Regions from separate parts of the Coprobacillus sp. AF33-1AC genome, predicted to be linked through region 2. Evidence: a T-box and tRNA genes for the amino acid it is inferred to sense, from the RefSeq annotation. Region 2 holds a T-box; the other holds one or more tRNA genes.

Region 1 (4,058 bases), on a different contig from region 2:
AAATCTTTGTTGTCTTTGGTGTTTGTATAACACTTATTGTTGTTTCACTTGGGGTCTATGCATTTGTATATGGGGGAACAGTTTATTATGCTTATGCAAAGATTTTAGAAGAAGGAGAGTATACCAAAAAACAAAAAGCAAAAAAATCACTAAAGAGTATGGTGAGTGGTATTTATTGGCTTATTGTGAGTGCTATTTACTTTTTCTATACATTTGGGCCTTATGGTAATGGACAAGGTCAATATAGTTGGTTTATATGGCCAATAGCGGGTGTCTTATACGCAGCAATGATGATGGCTTTTAATTATGTAAATAGAAAATAAAAATACGTTCAGTATCAAAACCGAACGTATTTTTATTATTGCAAAATGAGTTCAACAGTAATATTTTCATCATCTTCTGTTATACAATCAACTCTAACAGTTGCTTTTGTACCTAGATAATTTTTAAAGTCAGGATCAACTTTAGCTGATTTAATTCTTTTTTTAATATATGGTTCAACTAATATCCTGAGAAGCTTTTGAGTATCAGGGTCTTGAGAATCGGAAAATATGTATTTAAAAAAATGAGGATTATTAAATATCGCTGAATTATTCATTTTTTCACCTCCCAATATTATATATGGTTTTTAAGAGGTCTTTTTCTTTTAAAAAATAAAAAATATTTCAATTAATGAAACATTTTATTGAGAAATGATTTCTACGCCATCTTCGGTAACCAAGAATGTATGTTCCCATTGAGCAGATAATTTACCATCATCAGTATAAACTGTCCAATCATTATCGTACCCTAAATGAATATGTCTTGTTCCTTGATTAATCATAGGTTCAATTGTAAAGACCATACCGGGAACAATAAGTTCTGTTTTTTCGTTTGGTTTAAAATGAAAAACATAAGGATCCTCATGCATGCTTGAACCAATACCATGACCACAAAATTCTTGAACAACACTATATCCGTTTAAATGAGCATGTTTTTCAATGGCAGCACCAATATCACCAATACAGCTTTTCCATGGTTTTACAGCTTTCATACCTTCTTCTAAACATTCTTTAGTTACTTTAACTAAACGTTTTGCTTCTTCACTAACATGACCTAGCATGAACATTCTTGAAGCATCTGCATAATAACCATTGACACCAGTTGTTGCATCAACATTAATAATGTCTCCATCTTTTAATACATAGTTACCAGGAATACCGTGGCAAACCTCATCATTTACTGAAGTACAAATACTTTTTGGATATCCTTGATAATTTAAATCAGCAGAATATCCACCATGACTTGAAGTATACGCTACTGCCATATCATCTATATCTTGAGTTGTCATACCAATTTTGATGTTTTTTTCAATATAATCTAATAAACCATTATTCACAACAGCAGCTTTCTTTATTGCTTCAACTTGTTTTTGATTTTTAATCATTTTATGAGTAGGTACTTTATAACCATGTTTTTTATAATATTTTAATTTTTTATCAAATTCTTCATGACATACATCGTAGACAAGCTGACTACCACACCAGCATTTCTTTTTCATATTTCAACCTTCTTTCGTTTCAAGTATACACTAGAATAATAGATATTTCACATCATATCATAATAAAATAATCAAGACATATATTAAAACAGGTGAATTTATGAAAAGAAAGTGTATCATGATTATTATTATAGTGTGTGTTTTAATGATTCCTTTTTATTTCTATCAAAAGGTATATAGTCAAAGTCATGCAACACCTTTAAAGTATCGATATGTTGTGATTGATCCTGGACATGGTGGTTTAGATAATGGAGCCATGGAATATGGATATAAGGAAGATGATATTAATTTATCCATATCGAAGCTATTAAAAAGTGAATTAGAATATTATGGAGCAACAGTCTATTTAACAAGAGACGGTGATTATGATATGACCAAAAGAAATCATCATTATTCAAAACAAGATGATATGTATTTGAGAGTGAAAGAGATTGACAAGCATCAAGCTCATTATTTATTAAGTATTCATCAAAATGCTGCCAATAACTCAAAGGCGTGGGGTTCACAAGTTTTTCATTACTATCGTAGTAAAAAAGGTAAAACACTAGCAAACAAAATAGATAGACATTTAAAAGAAGTAACGCATAGTCGCAAACCTATTAGTGGATGTGGTTTTAGAGTTTTACGAGCAACCCAAACAGTTGGGGTTTTGATTGAATGTGGATTTATGTCTAATTATAATGAGTGTGGTCAACTAAGAAATGAAAATTATCAAAGAAAACTGGTAGAACAAATCGTTAAGGGTTTGATAGAATATGATCAAGAGGCAACAAAAAAGGACAAAAAACAGAGTAAAAAAATACTTGAATAAAATGTAAAAAAAATAAAGAAAAGTGTTGACGAATAGAGATATATCATGTTAATATATATGGGCAGTCGATTGATGGGCCTGTAGCTCAGTTGGTTAGAGCGCACCCCTGATAAGGGTGAGGTCGATGGTTCAAATCCATTCAGGCCCACCATTAATTAATTGCTTAATATAGATGATATAAATTTTATGGGCCTGTAGCTCAGTTGGTTAGAGCGCACCCGTGATAAGGGTGAGGTCGATGGTTCAAATCCATTCAGGCCCACCATTAACATTTATAACTGGGGCCATAGCTCAGCTGGGAGAGCACCTGCCTTGCACGCAGGGGGTCAGCGGTTCGATCCCGCTTGGCTCCACCAATAGTAAATGAACCTGTTTATACAGGTTTTTTATTTTTATAAGAAAGAATGCAAAAATAAAAGCATATGATATAATAACTAAAAAGAAAGGAACAACTTTATGGAACAATTATTCATTTATATTTTATCCTTTTTTATTTATAGTTTTTGTGGATGGATTTGGGAATCAATTATGATTCACGCTATTTACATGAAAAAGTTTGTTAATAGAGGTTTTTTAAATGGACCGATGTTACCGATTTATGGCAGTGGAGCTTTAATTGTAGTGTTGTTTTTTAGAATGGAAGGGGTCCATTATCCAATATATAGTATCTTTTTATTGGGTGGATTGATTGCTTGTGTAGTAGAGTATTTGACTTCATGGGCCATGGAAAAGATGTTTCATGAACGCTGGTGGGATTATTCAAAGAAACTGTTTAATTTAAACGGAAGAGTATGTTTGGAAGGATTCGTGTGCTTTGGTTTATTTAGTGTAGCAGCAACGTGTCTTATTCAACCTTTTTTTGATAAAAAGTTAGCACTTATTCCTTATACTGTACAAATTGTACTGATTGTTATATTGGTAACGATTTTTGTTGTTGATCTTATTCGTTCGGTACATATTGCTACTCATCTTAAAAAGGAAATGGAAGAAATGGTTAAAGTGTTGGAAAGAGAACAAATGCGAATCCATCAAAAGTTTGCCGATTATGAAGTTGAGTTAGAACACTTAAAAAATATTAAGACTTTAAGAGGTTTGATTGATCAAATTAATATTGAATTAAAGAATAAACATTATCGTTATGGGTCAAGGCGTATTCTAAAAGCCTTTCCCTATTTAGTAAAAAAACGTATTCAAGAAACACATGAAAGAATACGTGAAAAGGAGTAATAAAGAATGGCTTATTCAAGAGGTAAGGGGAATTATGTTGTTAATACTTTAAATGGTATGGCTTATGGTTTCTTTTGTAGTTTAATCATTGGTACGATTTTAAAACAGTTAGGAACATTTTTAAATGTTTCAGAATTAACGAGTTGGGGTACGATAGCAAGTTATCTTATGGGTCCTGCGATTGGAGTTGGAATTGGTTATGTTATTGAAGCAAAGGGTTTGAATCTAATTGCGGCTATTATTGCAGGAGCAATAGGTGCAGGAACGTTTAGTAATGGAACGATTCAAAGTGGTAATCCAATTATTGCTTATGTTACAGTGATTGTGGCTATTGAGGTGGTAAGACTTATTCAAGGGAAAACGCCAATAGATATTTTATTGGTTCCGTTTTGTTCAATTCTTGTTGCAGGAATTGTATCTAAATATATAGGTCCTTATATTTCGCAAGTAATTGTATGGCTTGGAGGACTTATTAATGAT
Region 2 (4,058 bases):
GTCATTGAATTAGATGAAATATTTAGACAGTCAAAAGATTCTGGAATTATTCAATTAGCGCATAGTATCATTCACAATCAATTATTAGATTTGTCTTTGTTTGAAAATTATTCGGATATTCATTTTTTTAAAAGCACAAATTATGATATGGTAAAGAATGTTACTACAATTGTAAAAAAAGCCATTAAAGAGGGTTATGACATCTATGATATTCAGGTTCTTGCGCCGATGTATCAGGGTGTGGCAGGAATAGACGCTTTAAATGATGCATTACAAGAAGTATTTAACCCTGCAAATGAAAATCAGCTAGAATATAAAGTCGGTCGTAGAATTTTTAGAGTAGGCGACAAAATTTTACAATTAAAAAATAGACCTGAAGATGATGTGTATAATGGTGATATTGGTATCTTAATTGATATTTGTAAAAAAGATAATATGGAGTATTTAGAAGATACACTTATTGTTGATTATGATGGAAGAATTGTTATGTATACATCAAAAGATTTTTATACAATTACACTTGCTTATTGTATGTCTATTCATAAATCACAAGGCAGTGAATTTAAAATTGTGATTATGTCAGTATTAAATGATTATTCAATTATGTTAAAAAGAAATTTATTATATACGGCATTAACAAGAGCAAAACAGTCATTGTTTATTTTAGGTGATCCACAAGCTTTTATACGAGGAATTCAATACGATTATGATGAAAGAAGAAAGACATCACTTATTCAACAATTTCAAAATAATCAAACTCTTAATTTGTATGATTTTATGGATGATGACCATACTAAATAGAGGTGATTATATGAAAAGAAATAATTTAGTTATGGCATTAACAATTGTTTCACTTGCTATTTTGTTTAGTGAGACAAATTGTGGTTGCCAAATGATGGAAACAATTAAAGAAAAGATGTAGTGTTTCATATTGAAAACATTTGTTAATTCATGTATAATGCAGTTAAATCGTTGAAAAAGATAAGTACTATTTTTAATTCTTAAGAGAAATTGTGGTTGGTGCAAACAATTGGATGAAAAATAGGAAAGCTACTTTTGAGAGTAACTAATCATTACCGTGAAACTGCGTTAAGGTTAAATTAAGGGCATGTATATCATGAACTAGGATGGTACCGCGATAAAGTCGTTCCTAGAATAGGACGACTTTTTATATTGTCAAAAAGGAGAAAAAGAATGAAACAATTAACAGGAAATCAAGTAAGACAAATGTTTTTGGATTATTTTAAATCAAAAGGACACATGATTGAACCAGGTGCATCATTAATTCCTCATAATGATCCAACTTTATTATGGATTAATGCAGGTGTTGCAGCTTTAAAAAAATATTTTGATGGTTCAGAAAAACCAGCATGTAATCGTATTGCCAATGCACAAAAATCAATTCGTACTAATGATATTGAAAATGTTGGAAAAACTGCTAGACATCATACTTTCTTTGAAATGTTAGGTAACTTTTCAATTGGTGATTATTTTAAAAAAGAAGCGATTCCTTTTGCTTGGGAATTTTTAACAAGTCCAGAATATATTGGATTTGATAAAGACAAATTATACGTAACTGTATATACAGATGATGAAGAAGCATATCGTATTTGGACCGAAGTTTGTCATGTTGATCCAAGTCATATTTTAAAAACATATGAAAACTTTTGGGAAATCGGAGAAGGACCAGGAGGTCCTGATTCAGAAATTTTCTATGACCGTGGGGAAAAATATGATCCTGAAGGATTAGGAGAAAAATTATTCTTTGAAGAAATGGAAAATGATCGATATATTGAAGTATGGAATATCGTATTTTCACAATATGATTGTAATCCTGCTATTGATCGTAAAGATTACAAAGAATTACCACAAAAGAATATTGATACAGGTATGGGATTAGAAAGATTGGTAAGTATTATTCAAGGTGGAGAAACAAACTTTGATACAGATTTATTTTTACCAATTATTCATGCTACTGAAAAATTAGCCAATGTTTCTTATGAAGAAAATAAAATGGCTTATCGTGTTATCGCTGATCATATTCGTACTGTTACTTTTGCTTTAGCTGATGGCGCTATGTTTGATAATGCTGGTAGAGGATACGTTTTACGTCGTATTTTAAGAAGAGCTGTTCGTTATGGAAAACAAATTGGTATTGAAAAAGCATTTATGTATAATTTAGTACCAATGGTAAGCGATATGATGAAAGACTTTTATGACTATTTACCAGAAAAAGTTGATTTTATTAGTACAATGGTAAAAAAAGAAGAAGAAGCATTCCATAAGACATTATTAAATGGTGAAAAATTATTAAAAACATTAATTGATAAAAATGAAAATGGTGTTATTAGTGGTAAAGATGCATTTAAACTTTATGATACTTATGGTTTCCCATATGAATTAACATTAGAAATTGCTGAAGAATCAAATTTAACTGTAGATGAAAAAGCGTTTAGAGAAGAATTAAAAATTCAGCAAGAAAGATCACGTGCTTCAAGAGGAGATAATGAATCTATGACAAGTCAAAAACCAGATTTGATGGCTTTTGATTTACCATCATCATTTACATATGATCCTTCACCAGTTAAAGCAGTAGTTATAGGTTTATTTAAAGATGGAGTGAAAACAGATAAGATTGATGATTATGGTGAAGTTATTTTTGATAATACAACATTCTATGCAGAAATGGGTGGACAATGCGCTGATACAGGATATATTGAAAATAATACAACAAAGGCAGATGTTGTTAATGTATTAAAAGCACCGAATAAACAACATATGCATTTTGTAAAATTATCATCAGGTTCTATTCAAATGGGAGATGTTTTCACATTAAATGTAGACCAACAAAAACGTCGTCAAATTACAGCAAATCATAGTGCTACACATATTTTACAAAAAGCACTTCAAGAATTATTAGGTGATCATATTAGTCAAGCTGGTTCTTATGTAGATGAAAAAGTATTAAGATTTGACTTTACTCATTTTGAAAAGATTTCAAATGAGTTATTACAGAAAATTGAAGAAAAAGTTAATCAAATTATTTTTGAGGGAAGAACTGTAAAAATTCAAAATATGTCAAAAGAAGAAGCTTTACAAACAGGTGCCATGGCTTTATTTGATGAAAAATATGGTGATGTTGTTCGTGTTGTCAATATTGGTGATTACTCTGTGGAATTATGTGGTGGATGTCATGTTGCAAATAGTTCAGAAATTGGTCTATTTAAGATTATAAGTGAAGAATCTGTAGGAAGTGGAATTCGTCGTATAGTTGCTAGAAGTGGTTTGGTTGCTTATCAAGATATGGTTCATGAAAAAGAAACAGTAGATCAAATTAGTAGTATATTAAACTTAAAAAATAGAAAAGACGTAATTAATAAAGTTGAGGCATTAAACCAAGACTTAAAAGATAGTAAACGTGAAATTGAACAATTAACATCTAAATTAAATGCAATGCAAGCAGCTTCTAAAGCTAACGATATCGAAGAAATTAATGGTGTAAAAGTTTTATTTGTTGAAGAAACATTAGAAAATGCAAAAGCTAAACAACTTGCATTTGATTTAAGAGATAAGATGGAAGAAGGAATTGTGGTTCTATTATCAAAATATGAAGATAAATGTTCTTATTTTGTAGCAGTAAGTAAAAATCTTACAAATCAGTATAAAGCAGGAATGATTGTCAAAGCCATTAATGAAGTTGTAGATGGTCGTGGTGGAGGTAAACCAGATTTTGCTCAAGGTGGTTGTCCAGTCAACGATAAGTTAGGACTCGTTCATGATGCACTTAAAAACATTTTGTAATTTAAAATGAAATAGTGTAAAATAAATATTAGAACGAAGATAGGATGGTGATTTAGATGAGTGATATGACAAAAACAAAAGTATTTAGTTCTGAAGATATGCGTAGAGAGATGATTCGAACAAATTTGGAAACTGTTATTCAAGCTCTAAATGAAAGAGGGTACAATGCAGTTCATCAAATTGCAGGATATTTAATATCTAATGATCCAGCTTATATTTCTAGTCATAAAAATGCACGTAATATTATTCAACAAATA

Evidence for each region. The T-box of region 2 lies ahead of alaS (alanine--tRNA ligase). A T-box ahead of a tRNA ligase gene usually reads a tRNA of that ligase, here a tRNA-Ala.
Region 1: it encodes a tRNA-Ala, which carries the amino acid that the T-box ahead of alaS (alanine--tRNA ligase) is inferred to sense. The anticodon was not compared.

What each region holds. Positions count from the first base shown of each region.
Region 1 is NZ_QRQB01000020.1:2,580-6,637, forward strand. Features, by position in the region: gene DWZ53_RS07825 (helix-turn-helix domain-containing protein) at 1-323, shown strand, start outside; gene DWZ53_RS07830 (hypothetical protein) at 359-598, opposite strand; gene map (type I methionyl aminopeptidase) at 683-1,540, opposite strand; gene DWZ53_RS07840 (N-acetylmuramoyl-L-alanine amidase) at 1,641-2,351, shown strand; tRNA gene DWZ53_RS07845 (tRNA-Ile) at 2,426-2,502, shown strand; tRNA gene DWZ53_RS07850 (tRNA-Ile) at 2,540-2,616, shown strand; tRNA gene DWZ53_RS07855 (tRNA-Ala) at 2,632-2,707, shown strand; gene DWZ53_RS07860 (putative ABC transporter permease) at 2,808-3,578, shown strand; gene DWZ53_RS07865 (PTS transporter subunit IIC) at 3,585-4,058, shown strand, end outside.
Region 2 is NZ_QRQB01000004.1:84,137-88,194, reverse strand. Features, by position in the region: gene DWZ53_RS02955 (ATP-dependent RecD-like DNA helicase) at 1-801, shown strand, start outside; T-box leader at 964-1,155, shown strand; gene alaS (alanine--tRNA ligase) at 1,195-3,801, shown strand; gene DWZ53_RS02945 (IreB family regulatory phosphoprotein) at 3,858-4,058, shown strand, end outside.